DNA from 2 places in the Pseudarthrobacter niigatensis genome. Region 2 is predicted to be linked to the other one. Evidence: riboswitches for the same ligand, from Rfam matches in the RefSeq annotation. Region 2 holds a riboswitch; the other holds the start of a gene.
What was found. Region 2 has a riboswitch for S-adenosylmethionine ahead of metX (homoserine O-acetyltransferase MetX). Riboswitches for the same ligand answer to the same signal wherever they lie in the genome.

Region 1 (7,594 bases), on a different contig from region 2:
CCGCATCCCCAACTGGCCCACGGAAACGCAGCAGGTGGGCGACCTCTGGCGCGGCATCCTCACCCGGATGGGAGCCACGGTCACCCTGGAGGACGGACTCCTGACCGTCACCGGCGGCCCAGAAATCAAGGGCGGCGACTTCGCCGACACCAGTGAACTGGCTCCTACGGTCGCGGCACTCTGTGCCCTTGCCACGGGGCCTTCCCGGCTCAGCGGAATCGCCCACCTTCGCGGGCACGAAACTGACCGGCTCGCCGCCCTGGTCACCGAGATCAACCGGCTCGGCGGCGACGCCGAGGAAACCAGCGACGGCCTGGTCATCCGGCCAGCCCCGTTGCACGCCGGCGTCGTCCACAGCTACGCCGACCACCGCATGGCCACTGCCGGGGCAATCCTGGGCCTCTCGGTAAGCGGCGTCCAGGTGGAGGACATCGCCACTACCGCCAAGACCATGCCCGACTTCCCGCAGCTGTGGGCCGGCATGCTGGCCCAGGCTGCTCCCGAGGTACCGCGGCCGGAAGAGCGTGGCAGTGGCGCGGAGCACTGACTCCTGGGACGAATCCGACGTCCGGATCCGCCCCAGCAAGAAAGGTTCCCGTCCCCGCACCAAAGACCGGCCCAGCCATGACGACGCCGTTACCGGGCGGATCATTACGGTTGACCGCGGCCGGTACACGGCAGTGGTGGGCGAGGACTCGGACAACGAGCGCGTCGTCATCGCAGCGCGTGCCCGTGAACTCCGCCGGTCACCTGTCGTTGCGGGAGACTTCGTCTCGCTCGTGGGGGACGTGTCAGGCGCGCCGGACACGCTGGCCCGCCTGGTGAAAATCCAGGACCGCCACACCCTCCTGCGCAGGAGCGCCGACGATACCGACCCCGTGGAGCGGGCCGTGGTGGCCAACGCGGACCAGCTGGTCATCGTCGTGGCGGCTGCCAACCCGGAACCCCGCACCGGATTCATCGACCGCGCCCTGGTGGCTGCCTACGACGCCGGGATCGAGCCGATCCTGCTGGTCACCAAGGCCGACGTCAAGGACCCCGCCGAGCTCCTCTCCAATTACACGCACCTGGACTTCCCGGTGATCATCAGCAAGACCGCCGACGCACAGGCTTCCGGGATCGACGCACGCTCTGACGACGGCCTCTCCGCCCGGCTGGACAGCACTGCGGTGGCGGCCCTCCGCGCCCACCTCGACGGCAGGGTCACCGTGATGCTGGGGCACTCCGGCGTGGGCAAGTCAACCATGGTGAACGCGCTGACCGGTGCCGAGCGGGCCACCGGCGGCGTCAACGCCGTAACCGGACGTGGCCGCCACACGTCGTCGTCGGCCCTGGCCCTGCGCCTGGCTGACGCGCCGGCCGGAAGCTGGATCATTGACACCCCCGGTATCCGTTCCTTCGGACTGGCCCATGTGGACCCGGACCGGATCCTGCGCTCCTTCCCGGACCTCTCCCCCGGCATCGAAAACTGTGAACGCGGGTGCAAGCACACGGCAAACGCGGTGAACTGCGGCCTCGACGACTGGGTGGCAGGCGGGCACGCAGGTCCCACCGGCCCGGCACGCCTGGCGTCGCTCCGGCGCCTGCTCGGCACGGATCCGCGCATGGAAGCACAGGAAACCAAGGAGCTCGGCAGCGTCAACTGACGCGTTCTCCCGGCAGAAGCGTCCGCAGACGGTAGTTTGTAACCATGATCCAACCCGCTTCGAGCTACAACGATGACCTGCGCCTGGCCCATGTCCTGGCCGACTCCGTGGATGACCAGACCATGAGCCGCTTCAAGGCCCTGGACCTCCACGTTGAGACCAAGCCGGACCTGACGCCCGTCACCGACGCCGACAAGGCAGCCGAGGAAGCCATCCGCGGCCAGCTCTCCCGCTCCCGTCCCCGCGATGCCGTCCTGGGCGAGGAGTTCGGCAGCACCGGGCACGGTTCACGGCGCTGGATCATCGATCCCATTGACGGGACCAAGAACTTTGTCAGGGGCGTCCCGGTCTGGGCCACCCTGATCGCCCTGGTGGACGAAGGCGAACCCGTGGTGGGCGTGGTCAGCGCCCCGGCCCTCGGCAAGCGCTGGTGGGCGGCAAAGGGCATGGGCGCCTACATGGGCAGGTCCTTGGCAGCTGCCACCCGGCTGCGCGTCTCCAACGTGTCCAGCCTCTCCGACGCCTCCCTCTCCTACTCCAGCCTGAGCGGCTGGAAGGAACGCGGCAACCTCGACGATTTCCTCGGGCTGACCGAGGACGTCTGGCGGACCCGGGCATACGGCGATTTCTGGTCGTACTGCATGGTGGCAGAGGGCTCCGTGGACATCGCCTGCGAACCGGAACTCAACCTCTACGACATGGCTGCGCTGGTGCCAATCGTGGTCGAGGCCGGGGGCCGGTTCACCTCCCTCGAGGGCGAGGACGGACCGTTCGGCGGGAACGCGCTGGCCACCAACTCGATCCTGCACTCCGAGGTCCTGCACCGTCTCAACCCTTACCTGGACGATCTGCTGTAACTGCCACGGTTTGCCCGCTTGGGCGAATATTGCGACGCCGGACACCTTCAGAAGGAGGTGTCCGGCGTCGTTTATTCGATATTGCGTAATAAAGCCCTTAACAATTGGCCCGGCTTCCAGCCTGGCCGCCCCATGTCCTACGCTTTTATGCAGGTCACGAGTGCCAGCGCAAAACCCCGGTTTGCTGGCCGGCAACCCTCCATTCGCGGCGGGGTGCCCCGGGTGACGACCAGGCCGGTCCGGAGTGGATGCGGCAAGCGCGGATTCCGTACGCCGGAGTCCTGTACACAAGTGAGGTCTCTGTGACAACTGCCACCGTCTCCCCCAAACCCGTCACCGAATCCGCCGTTGCTGCCGAACGCCGTGCCGCCGCCGGCCGCCCGCTCGCTGCAGTCACCGGGGCCGAAATCCAAGCACCACTGATAACCGGCGGCCACGTGCGGTACGCCAACCTTGATTACGGGGCATCGGCCCCTGCACTCTCCGTGGTGTCCGCTTACCTCAACGAGATCCTGCCCTACTACGCCAGCGTCCACCGCGGCGCCGGGTACGCCTCCCAGATCAGCACCTCCGTGTACGAGAACGCACGCAGCATCGTCCGGGACTTCGTGGGCGGCCGGCCGGACGATTCGGTCATCTTCACCCGGAACACCACCGATTCGCTGAACCTCCTGGCGGGCTGCCTGCCCCGGACGGACGGACGGCCCGCCGGTGACGTCCTCTACCTGGACATCGAACACCACGCCAACCTCCTGCCGTGGCAGGGCGTCCCGCACCGCAGCATCGTTGCCGCGGACACCATCGCCGGCACCCTTGACGCGGTCCGCGCCGAACTCGAACAGGGCGGCGTCAGCCTCCTGGCCGTCACCGGCGCCTCCAACGTCACCGGCGAGATCCTCCCCATCCGGGCCCTGGCCGCGCTGGCCCACCAGCACGGCGCCCGGATCGTGGTGGACGCGGCCCAGCTCGCGCCGCACCGCCGGGTGGACATCAGCGCGGACGACGTCGACTACCTCGCCTTTTCCGGCCACAAGCTGTACGCGCCGTTCGGCGCAGGCGTCCTGGTAGGCCGGCCTGACTGGCTGGATTCCGGCGTCCCGCACCTCGCCGGCGGCGGGGCGGTCAAGGAAGCACGGCTCGACGGCGTCAGCTGGGCCACCGGGCCGGCCCGCCACGAAGGAGGCTCGCCGAACGTCCTCGGCGCCGCCACCCTGGCACGCGCCACGCAGGTCATCGCCGAACTCGACCAGGACAGGTGGCATGCGCACGAGTCCGCGATCCGCTCCTTCCTGGTGGAGGGCCTCCAGGGCATCGACGGCGTCACCGTCCACCAGATCTTCAAGGACACCAATCCGGAAACGGACACCATCGGCGTGGTCAACTTCTCCGTCGAGGGCTACGACGCAGGGCTGGTGGCCGCCTACCTTTCCGCAGAGCACGGCGTGGGCCTGCGGGACGGACGCTTCTGCGCCCATCCCCTGCTGAAGCGCCTGGGCCTGCCGTCCGGCTCCCTCCGGGCGAGTTTCGGCGTGGGCTCGCGGCTGGAAGATGCTGAACGCCTCCTTGCCGGTATCCGGGCTTTGCGCAGCAACGGACTCGGGTGGGACTACGTGGTGGACGCAGGCCGCTGGGTGCCCGCCAACGACTTCCGCACCTACCCGCACTGGGCACCCAATACCCCCGGGACGGCCGGCGCGGCCCCCTGCCTCGACGACTAGCGGGGTAACGGCGGCTGCCTGCCGGCACCGGCCATGCGGTAAATTCGAAGGACATCCGCAGGCAGCACCGGAAGGAGGCCACGCGTGGTTCGGGGTGGCCCCAGGCTTGATCACGGCCGGCGCACGGAGCTCGGGCAGAGCTTCCAGGACGGCGGCCGCCACTACCAGCGCGTCCGCCCCGGCTATCCGGCGGAATCCGCACGGTGGCTGGTGCCTGCCGGGGCCCGTGACGCCCTGGACGTCGGGGCGGGTACCGGTAAATTCACCGCCTTGCTGCTGGCCATGGGACTGGATGTCACCGCCGTCGATCCTTCTGCGGACATGCTTGCCCAGCTGAAGACCCACTGCCCGGCCGCCACGGCTGCGGCGGGGACGGCCGAGGCCACAGGCCTTCGGGATGCGGCCTTCGACGTGGTCACCGTTGCCCAGGCGTGGCACTGGTGCGATCCCCTCGCTGCGAGCACCGAACTGGCCCGCGTCCTGCGCCCGCACGGAACCCTGGGCCTGGTCTGGAACCAGCTGGACACCTCTGTCCCCTGGGTGCACCGGCTCTCCCGGATCATGCACGCCGGCGACGTCTACCGGCCCGGCCACAAGCCCGTCGTCGGGCCCGAATTCCACGGGCTTGAGGGGCATGTGACGCACTGGCAGGACCGGGTGACCACCAGTGACCTGATGGAGCTCACCAAATCGCGCAGCTACTACCTGCGGGCCGGTGAGTCGACGCGGGCGAAGGTCCTTGCCAACCTGGACTGGTACCTGCACGAACACCTGCCCCATGCTCCGGGGCAGGAACTCGACCTCCCCTACCTGACGCTGGCCTGGCGCGCCGCCAAGGCCTGATCCGGGGCCGCCCCTGCCGGACCGGCCAAACCGGTAGGCTTGGACCTGTGAAGACCAGCGCGCCCTCCTCCTCGATCGAGGACTACGTCAAGGTCATCTATTCATTCACTGAATGGCAGGACAAGCCCATCACGTCCTCCCAGCTGGCACAGCGGCTGGGCGTGGCGAATTCCTCTGTGTCGGAGATGGTCCGCAAGCTGAAGGACCAGGGGCTGGTGGACCACAAGCCCTACAGCGCAGTCACCCTGACCGATTCCGGCCTGCGCCTGGCCCTGTCAATGGTCCGGCGCCACCGGCTCATCGAGACCTACCTCGTCCAGCGTCTTGGCTACAGCTGGGACGAGGTCCACGATGAAGCCGAACAGCTGGAGCACGCGGTCTCGGATACGTTCATCGAACGCGTCGCCGCCAAACTCGGAAACCCGGAACGGGACCCCCACGGCGATCCCATTCCCACCGCGGACGGCCAGGTGCTGATGCCCAGCGCCCATCTCCTCGCCGGGCTGGACCAGGGGCACAGCGGAAAAATCACCCGTATCAGCGATGACAATCCTGAGCTCCTGCGGTATCTCGCCGCGCAGGACATCGATCTCGACGCCGAGGTTGAGGTGCTGGGTCGGCGCCCGTTCGGTGGTGCACTGATGGTGCGCATCGCCGGCCCCGGCGGCACCCGCGACTTCGACCTTGCGGATGAGATCGCCTCGGCGTTGTGGGTCTCCACCGAAACGCCCCACCCCGGCTGCATCCTGGGAAGCTGAATCACCGGCGCACGCCGATTTGGCCGCCTCCCGTATCGTGGAACGTGATGATCAGCAGACGCGACGCAGCAATAACCCTGGATGTTCCCCTTGAGATGGCGCAGCGCCATGGCCTGCCGAAGTGGATGTCCGAGGCCGAGCTCCGCAGCATCCTGGACAATCCCCCGCCCTGGCTGGTGCAGTCACGGGCCAACCGCACCGGCAAACGGCCCGTCTGGGTGCACCTTGAGTGCGCCGTGTGCGGGTACGAGGAGGCTGCCCGGCCCAAGAAGTGGTGGCCGGACTTCACCTACGTGGTGTGCGGCCACCACGCGCCGTCCGAGGTTCCCGCCGTGCGTCCCGGGTGCGTGCGCAGCGAGTACGACGGCGTGGGGACGCGTTTCGTAGGCATCGCTGACGTGGAAGCCCCCCAGGTCAGCCCCTAGCCTTTCGTATGTGCCTGCCCATGGTGCCGGCCCGCCGTCGGCCGTTATCCAGCCCCGTTGGCCGTCATTTCCTCCGGAACCGCCGTCAGGTGGCGTTCTGCGCCATCGCGCAGCACGGCAAGGTTGAGCGGCTGGCCGATGGCATCGGCGAACAGCAGGCGCTGCAGGCTTTCGGCGTTGCTGACCGGGCGGCCCCCGGCCGTGACGATGACGTCCCCTGCCGACAGGCCTGCCTTGTCTGCAGGCGACCCGGGCAGTACCTCTACGACGCGGAGCCCTTCACGCAGCCCGGTGCGGATCACGGCGCTGGATCCGAGCTGCATCGGGGTACTCACCAGGCCCAGGTACGCGCGGCGCACCCTTCCGTCTGACAACAGCGCGGAGATGATCCTGCGGGTGGTCGCGTTGATCGGAATTGCCAGTCCCAGGCCGGCTCCGGCCACTGCGGTGTTGATGCCCACGATCCTGGCGTGAGTATCCGCCAAGGCACCGCCGGAGTTGCCGGGGTTCAGTGCCGCATCGGTCTGGATGACGTCCTCGATGACCCGCCGGTTACCGCCCGACCAGACTGGAATGGCCCTGCCCAGCCCGCTGACCACCCCCGCGGTCACCGAACCGGCCAAGCCCAGCGGGTTGCCCACGGCCACCACCAGCTGCCCGACCCGGAGGGATTCCGCCGCGCCGAACACGGCGGGCCGGATTCGCGGCCGCGAACCGTGCACCACCGCAAGGTCGGACAAGGGGTCCGCGCCAACGAGTTCCAGCTCCATCCTGCTGCCGTCGCCGAAGACCGCGAAGCCGTGCCGGGTGCCGGCCACCACGTGGGAATTGGTGAGCAGGTAGCCGTCCTCGGTGAAGAGGACGGCCGAACCTGCTCCCACCCGGGCCCGGCCATTGCGGCGCTGCGCCGTCATCTCGATTGCTGCCACGTGGGGCGTCACGGCAGCTGCCACCCGCATCACTGTCTGCGAGTACGAGTCCAGGACATCGTCATTGTCCGCTGTTGTTGGTACCTGCGCCTGGTCCATGGCGCACCTCCGGCTTTGAGTGCCGCTTCCGGCTGTTCCGTGCCCTCTGGGGCCCTTACGGGAATCAACGGTGGACGGCCTGGATCCAGTCCCGTCGCGGCTACGCCTAGGGTGAACGCCCCAGCAGTGCACACCCGCGCTCCAGGCCCTAGGATCGGTACCATGGCTGATTCCGCTGGTGGGTCTCGAACAGAAGTGCTGAATCCCGATGAATGCTGGCGGTACCTTCGGTCCTCATACATCGGCCGGCTGGCAGTCATCAATGGTGACGTTCCCGAGATTTTTCCGGTCAACTTTTCCGTTGCCGGGGAATCGCTGG
Region 2 (7,594 bases):
AGACTGAGATGTCCAACGGATGGTCCTTCGAAACCCGCCAGATCCATGCCGGCCAGGAGCCTGACAGCGCCACCGGAGCCCGCGCCCTTCCCATCTACCAGACCACGTCCTTCGTGTTCCCCAGTGCCGAGAGTGCGGCCAACCGCTTCGCCCTGGCCGAACTTGCACCCATCTACACCCGCATTGGCAATCCCACCCAGGACGCCGTCGAGCAACGGATCGCAAGCCTTGAAGGCGGCCTGGCGGCATTGCTGCTGAGCTCCGGCCAGGCCGCGGAGACGTTCGCAGTGCTGAACATCGCCGAGGCAGGCGACCATATAGTGGCCAGCCCCAGTCTTTACGGCGGAACCTACAACCTGTTCGCCCACACGTTGAAGAAGTTCGGCATCTCGGTGACCTTCGTGGCTGATCCTGACAACCTGGACCAGTGGCGCGACGCCGTGCAGCCCAATACCAAGCTCTTCTTCGGTGAGGTGGTGTCCAACCCGCGCCAGGACGTGCTTGATATTGAGGGCATCTCCGAAGTGGCCCACCAGGCCGGCGTGCCCCTGATCGTGGACAACACCCTTTCCACCCCCTACCTGATCCGCCCATTGGAGTGGGGCGCGGACATCGTCATCCACTCGGCCACCAAGTACCTGGGCGGCCATGGCTCGGCCATCGCCGGCGTCATCGTTGATTCCGGCAGGTTCGATTTCGGCAAAGACCCGGAACGGTACCCCGGCTTCAACACCCCGGACCCCACCTATAACGGCCTGGTCTACGCACGCGACCTCGGCGAAGGCGGCGCGCTCGGCGCCAACCTCTCCTACATCCTCAAGGCCCGGGTGCAGTTGCTGCGCGACCTTGGCTCGGCGGTCTCGCCCTTCAACGCGTTCCTCATTTCCCAAGGCCTGGAGACCTTGAGCCTGCGGGTGGAGCGCCACGTTGCGAACGCCACGGAGGTTGCGCGCTGGCTGGAGGCAAGGGACGACGTCGAGTCCGTCGCCTACGCGGGGCTGCCGTCCAGCCCCTGGTACGAGCGTGGCCGCAAGTACGGGCCAAAGGGAACGGGCGCCGTGGTCGCCTTCAACCTGGCCGGCGGCGCGGAAGCCGGCAAGCGCTTCGTCGACGCACTGGAGCTGCACTCCCACGTGGCCAACATCGGCGACGTGCGATCCCTGGTCATCCACCCGGCGTCGACCACGCACAGCCAGCTTTCGCCGGAGCAGCAGGTTGTGGCCGGCGTTCACCCGGGCTTGGTCCGGCTTTCCGTCGGTTTGGAGCACATCGACGACATCCTGGCTGACCTGGAGGCAGGCTTCCGGGCCGCCAAGGGCACCGGGGCCTAGCCCCAACCGCGAGGGCGCATCACGTGCCGGCCGGCAAGCCGGGAAGTCACAACCAGTCATACTCTTGGCCTGGAGCGGGGGGTGTTTCGTACACTCGAACCAGGTCATGAGTGCCAGTGACAGCCCCGGCTTGCTGGCCGGCAACCCTCCATCCGCGGTGGGGTGCCCCGGGTGAGGACCTGGCCTGCCGGTCAGACGACGGCGGGCAAGCGCGTAGAAGAGGTCTTGCCATGACGGTTACCGTCGCCCGAACCGCCATCCCTGAACACGGAATTGTCCGTTACGCCTCCATCGGGGGACTGGAACTCGAAGCCGGAGGCTACCTCCCGGACGTCACCCTGGCCTACGAAACCTGGGGCACGCTCAACGCGGACGCCAGCAACGCCATCCTGATCGAGCACGCACTGACCGGCAGCACCCACGTGACCCGCGGCGACACCGACGAAGAAGGTTGGTGGGAGCAGCTGGCCGGCCCCGGAGCCCCCGTGGACACGGACCGTTTCTTCGTGGTGTCCATCAACATCGTGGGCGGCTGCTACGGGTCCACCGGGCCGTCGTCGCCCGCGCCTGATGGGAAGCCCTGGGGCTCCAGGTTTCCCCTGGTCACGCTGCGCGACAGTACTGTTGCCGAGGCCCGGCTGGCGGACCAGCTGGGCATCAAGAGCTGGTTCGCCGTCCTGGGCGGCTCCATGGGCGGTGCACGGGCCCTGGAATGGGCTGTGACGTACCCGGACAGGGTGCAGCGCTGCGCCGTGATCTCCGTCGGAGCCGCCAGTACTGCCGAACAGATTGCCTTCGCCCAGGCGCAGACCCTGGCCATCAGGCAGGATCCCAACTTCAACGGCGGGGACTACTACGGCGGCCGGAGTCCTGAAGAGGGACTGGCCCTCGCCCGCAGGATCGCCCACATCACCTACCGGTCCGCCACCGAGCTGGAGGGCCGTTTCGGGCGGGAACCCCAGGCGCCGGAATCGCCACTGCGGGGGGAAGTCCTGGCCTCCCGCGGCCGCTACCAGGTGGAAAGCTACCTGGACCACCAGGGCAACAAGCTGGTGAAGCGCTTTGACGCCAACAGCTATATTGCCCTGACCGAAGCGCTGATGAGCCACGACGTCTGCCGCGGACGGGGAACCTTGGCCGAAACCCTGGCCGCATCCACGGCACGGTTCTTTGTGGCCGCCGTCGACTCCGACCGCCTCTATTTCCCATCGCAGTCCCACGAGCTTGCCCAGGCCCTGCCCGGGGACGTGGATGTCCACCTCATCCGGGCGCCGATCGGGCATGACGGGTTCCTGACCGAAATTGGACAGCTGGGCAGCCAGCTCCGAAGCAGCTTCCTGGCGTAGCCGCCGCCGGGAGGACGGCCGGCAATGTGCATTCCTGCAGATGCCTTCTGCACTATTTGGCGTTGAGGTTGCACCGCGGGCAGACCATACTCAATCGAATCCGGTGTCCGTGGTGTGCATCACACCCCGGGCCCCATCGACTGGTCCCCGTGGCGTCGACGACGACGCCGAAGGAGTTCGCATGAGTACGGAAAACGCCGCCGCGAGGCGTACAGAGGAAACCGACGTCAAGGCTTCAGGCCTCAAGAAAGTCGTTGCCGCCTCCATGGCCGGCACGGTGGTGGAGTGGTACGAATTCTTCCTCTACGCCTCCGCAGCCACCCTGGTCTTCGGCAAGGCTTTCTTCCCTAATTCCCAGACCGAGTTGGACGGCATCCTCGCCGCCTTCCTGACCTACGCCGTCGGCTTCGTTGCCCGCCCCATCGGCGGCATCGTCTTTGGCCATTTCGGCGACAAGTTCGGCCGCAAGCAGCTCCTCCAGGTCAGCATCATCCTGGTGGGCGTCTCCACCTTCCTGATGGGCTGCCTGCCCACCTTCGCGCAGATCGGCTACTGGGCACCGGCCTTGCTGGTCTTCCTGCGCTTCGCCCAAGGCTTCGCCGTCGGCGGGGAATGGGGCGGGGCTGTCCTGCTGGTGGCCGAACACAGCCCCAGCAAGTCCCGCGGCTTCTGGGCCAGCTGGCCGCAGTCCGCCGTGCCGCTGGGCAACCTTTTCGCCACCGCGGTGCTGTTCATCCTTTCCTCTGTCCTGTCCTCCGCCGACTTCCTCGGCTGGGGCTGGCGCGTGGCGTTCTGGCTCTCCGCCGTGATCGTCCTGATCGGCTACTACATCCGCACCAAGGTCAGCGACGCCCCGATCTTCCTGGAAGCACGAAAAGAGGTGGAGGCCGGCCACAAGGGTTACGGTGTTGCCGAGGTCTTCCGCCGCTACCCCCGCGGCGTGTTCACCGCCATGGGCCTGCGCTTCGCGGAGAACATCCTCTACTACCTCGTGGTGACCTTCTCGATCACCTACCTCAAGACCGTGGTCCACGCCGACACCACCCGCATCCTGATGCTCCTGCTCGTGGCACACGCCATCCACTTCTCCGTGGTGCCCGTGGTGGGCCGGCTCTCCGATCGCCTGGGCCGCCGTCCGGTCTACATGGCCGGCGCTGTCCTCGGTGCCACCTGGGGCTTCTTCGCCTTCCCGATGATGGATACCGGCAACGACTTCATCATCCTGGCCTCGGTCATCATCGGACTGCTGTTCCACGCCCTGATGTACGCCGGCCAGCCGGCCATCATGGCGGAAATGTTCCCCACCCGGATGCGTTACTCCGGCGTCTCCCTCGGCTACCAGGTCACCTCGATCGTGGCCGGGTCGCTCGCCCCGATCATCGCTGTGGCCCTGCTGGGTGAGTACAAGTCCTCGGTCCCGGTGGCGGTCTACCTCGCCATCGCCTGCGCCATCACCGCCGTCGCGGTCTTCTTCCTGAAGGAAACCCGCGGCATCTCGTTGCACGACGTTGACGCTGCCGACGCCAAGGGCACGGCAGACCTGCTTGCTGCCAGCAAGAAGTAGGCCCATGAAAGCCGCCGTCCTCTATTCCACCGTTCCCGCCCCGGCCGCCGCAGGGGTAAAGCAAAGCTATGCCGAGTCCCGGCCACTGCTGGTGCAGGAACTGGACCAGCCGGAGCCGCGCACCGGTGAACTCGGAGTTTCCATCACCTTCTCGAGCCTGTGCCATTCGGACCTGTCAGTGGTGGACGGTTCCCGCGCCCGGCCCCTTCCCATGGCCCTGGGACACGAGGCCGTGGGGCGGGTGGTGTCCGTGGGAGACGGCGTCTCCGACGTGTCCGTGGGAGACCACGTGGTTTTGGTGTTCGTTCCCAGCTGCGGCCAGTGCAGGGCCTGCCTGGCAGGCAGGCCCGCGCTCTGCCACCGGGCAGCTGAGGTGAACGGATCCGGAGACCTGCTCCACGGTCCGGCGCTGTTGCGGACGCCGGAGGGCGGGCGCATCAACCACCACCTGGGCGTATCCGCCTTCGCTGACTACGCGGTGGTTGCCCGGGAATCAGTGGTAGTGATTGACGACGACGTCCCGGACACCGTCGCTGCGATGTTTGGTTGCGCCGTGCTCACCGGAATGGGCGCGGTGTTCAACACCGCAGGAGTCGGCCCGGGCCAGTCCGTGGCAGTGTTCGGCCTGGGCGCGGTGGGCTTGTCCGCCGTGATGGCAGCCCGCCTCGCCGGGGCCGCCAGCGTCATCGCCATCGATCCCAACCAGGGGAAGCACCAACTGGCCCGCGACGCCGGGGCCACCGCGGTGGGGACGCCGGAGGACGCGGGACGGCTGATCGGGGAAGCAGCCGGCGACGGCGTCGACGTTGCCGTCGAGGCGGTGGGCTCGGCCGCTGTGATCGCGTCCTGCCTCGAGCAGGTCACCAGGGGTGGCGCGGTGGTCTCGGTGGGCCTGCCCCACCCGTCCGCCGAATTGACCGTACCTGCCCTGCAGTTCGCCGGCGCCGGCAAGCGGCTGCTGGGCTCCTACATGGGTGACGCCGTTCCCGCACGGGACATCCCCAAGTACCTGGCGTACTGGCGGGAAGGCAAGCTGCCCGTTGAGCTGCTGCACACCGACACCCGGCCACTCAGCGAGATCAACGAGGGCCTTGATGCGCTCGCAGCGGGACAGGTAGTGCGGCGGCTCTTCCAGGCCTGAACCGTCGGGCCGGGCCCGCCGGACGCGTCGGGCCTGACCCGTCGGACCGGATCTTCAGCCGGCGAGCAGCACAGAGCGCTTTTTCACCTCGTCCTTCAGGGCCGCGATCACGGCCTGTACCCGGACCGAGCGGAGCGATTCCGGCCTGGCAACGGCCCAGATGGGCAACTGGCGCTCAAACTCACCGGGCAGCACGGGGACGAAATCTTCGCGGTCTCCCACCATGAAGTTCGGCAGCAGCCCTATGCCGGCGCCCTGGCGCACCGCCTCCACCTGGGCGAACACGCTGGTGGCCTGGAAGCTCGTCCTGGGCGTCGGAAGCTGCGATGACCAGCGGGGCCCAAGCTCCGCCACCTGGAGCGCAGACTCCACGTAGGAGACGAACGCGTGCTGCCCCACGTCGTCGAGCGTTTCCGGCAGGCCCTGCTGCGCGGCGTAGCCGCGGCTGGCGTAGAGGCGCAGGTAGTAGTTGCTCAGGAAGATGGTCTGGGCGGTGCTGACGTCTGCCCGGCCCACCACGATCTCCAGGTCCACCCCTGACCGGTTCTGGCTGACTTTCCGGGTGGCGCTCAGCATTTCAATGTTCAGCTGCGGGTTCTGCTGCTGGAGCCGCACCAGCGACGGGGTGACAAACACGGCTCCCACTCCGTCGGTGGTGGCCACGCGCACCAGGCCGGCCAGGGCACTCTGGTCCTGGCTGATCAGGCCTGACAACGAGCCAAGAGTCCTTTCGATCGCCTCCGCCGCCTCCACTGCGGACGCACCAAGCTGGGTCAACTCCCAGCCGTGCGGGCTGCGTTCCAGGGTCCGGCCGCCCAGCTGTTTGTCCAAGGCCAGGATGCGGCGGGAAATGGTGGTGTGGGTGGTGCCCAGGGTCTCGGCCACGGCGTTGAACCGGCCCAGGCGCGCCACCGTCAGCAGGATGAGCAGGTCGTCGGGGCTTGGCAGCCGTCTGGAGTCCACGCGTAGCCTTCCTCTTATGTGCATCGATGCACAGAGCGTCTGTAATTTTTCCCCTTGATTGCACTCTAGCAAGGTGTGATCGTAGACACAGGCATGCCGGCAGTAACGCCGGAATGGAAGCAAAGGAGCTTACGCATGGCAGTTATCGGATGGATCGGCCTGGGAAACATGGGCGGCCACATGTCAGTGAACCTGGTGAAGGCCGGGCACGACGTGCGCGGGTTCGACCTCAACCCCGCGGCACTGGCAGCCGCCGAGGCAGGTGGCGTCAAGCGCGCAGCCAGCATCGCCGAAGCCGTGCGCGGCGCGGACGCCGTGTTTACCATGCTGCCCAAGGGCGAACACGCCCGGGCCGTCTACCTCGGGGAGGACGGCGTGCTCAAGCACGCGGATACCCGCACGCTGCTCATCGACTCCTCCACCATCGATATCGCCTCCGCGCAGGAACTGCACGACGCCGCTGCTGCCGCCGGCTTCCGCTTCGTGGACGCCCCGGTGTCCGGCGGAATGAGCGGCGCGGAAGCAGGGACCCTGACCTTCATGGTGGGCGGCGAAGAGGGCGCCGTCAAAGACGCCTCGGACTACATCGGGCCCATGTCCGGAAACATCATCCCCACCGGCGGCCCCACCACGGGCCAGGCGGCCAAGATCTGCAACAACCTGATGCTCTTCATCAACCTTGCCTCCACCGCGGAGGGCGCTGTCCTGGCTGACCGGCTGGGCCTGGACAAGCAGGTCTTCTGGAACATCGCCTCGGTCTCCTCGGGAGACTCTTGGGCGCTCCGGACCTGGTACCCGGTCCCCGGCGTGGTGCCCACGGCGGCGTCCAACAACGACTTCGCACCCACCTTCACTACCGAGCTTGCCAACAAGGACATCGGCCTGGCCATCAGCGCCGCCGAGGACACCGGCACGCCCCTGGAAATCGGCAAGCACGTCCAGCAACTGTTCCAGCGGCTCATTGACGCCGGGGACGCAGGCAAGGACTGCTCCATGATCATCAAACTCGTGGACGGCTCGCTCCAGCCAGCCGACCAGGCACCGTCCAACTAAACACGCCGCCCAACTGGCCACACCGCCAGCACCGCAGGAAAAGAGACTCCCTTGGAAACCATCCCGCACTACATCAACGGCACCCGCGTCACCGACGCCGACCGTTTCGGCCCAGTCTTCGACCCCGCCACCGGCCGGCAGGAAAAGCAGGTGGCGCTCGCCTCCGCAGCCCGGACAGAGGAGGCCATCGCGGCAG

Region 1: it holds a riboswitch for S-adenosylmethionine, as region 2 does, so the genes downstream of both, J2T23_RS04350 (aminotransferase class V-fold PLP-dependent enzyme) here and metX (homoserine O-acetyltransferase MetX) in region 2, are expected to answer to the same signal.

Annotation. Positions count from the first base shown of each region.
Region 1 is NZ_JAUSTB010000002.1:273,443-281,036, reverse strand. It holds gene aroA (3-phosphoshikimate 1-carboxyvinyltransferase) at 1-547, shown strand, start outside; gene rsgA (ribosome small subunit-dependent GTPase A) at 531-1,646, shown strand; gene hisN (histidinol-phosphatase) at 1,691-2,503, shown strand; SAM riboswitch class IV at 2,656-2,769, shown strand; gene J2T23_RS04350 (aminotransferase class V-fold PLP-dependent enzyme) at 2,806-4,221, shown strand; gene J2T23_RS04345 (class I SAM-dependent methyltransferase) at 4,306-5,064, shown strand; gene J2T23_RS04340 (metal-dependent transcriptional regulator) at 5,112-5,822, shown strand; gene J2T23_RS04335 (hypothetical protein) at 5,870-6,247, shown strand; gene J2T23_RS04330 (S1C family serine protease) at 6,292-7,275, opposite strand; gene J2T23_RS04325 (pyridoxamine 5'-phosphate oxidase family protein) at 7,438-7,594, shown strand, end outside.
Region 2 is NZ_JAUSTB010000006.1:116,602-124,195, forward strand. It holds gene J2T23_RS10910 (bifunctional o-acetylhomoserine/o-acetylserine sulfhydrylase) at 9-1,331, shown strand; SAM riboswitch class IV at 1,434-1,549, shown strand; gene metX (homoserine O-acetyltransferase MetX) at 1,562-2,677, shown strand; gene J2T23_RS10920 (MFS transporter) at 2,859-4,241, shown strand; gene J2T23_RS10925 (zinc-binding dehydrogenase) at 4,246-5,382, shown strand; gene J2T23_RS10930 (LysR family transcriptional regulator) at 5,437-6,369, opposite strand; gene mmsB (3-hydroxyisobutyrate dehydrogenase) at 6,481-7,398, shown strand; gene J2T23_RS10940 (CoA-acylating methylmalonate-semialdehyde dehydrogenase) at 7,450-7,594, shown strand, end outside.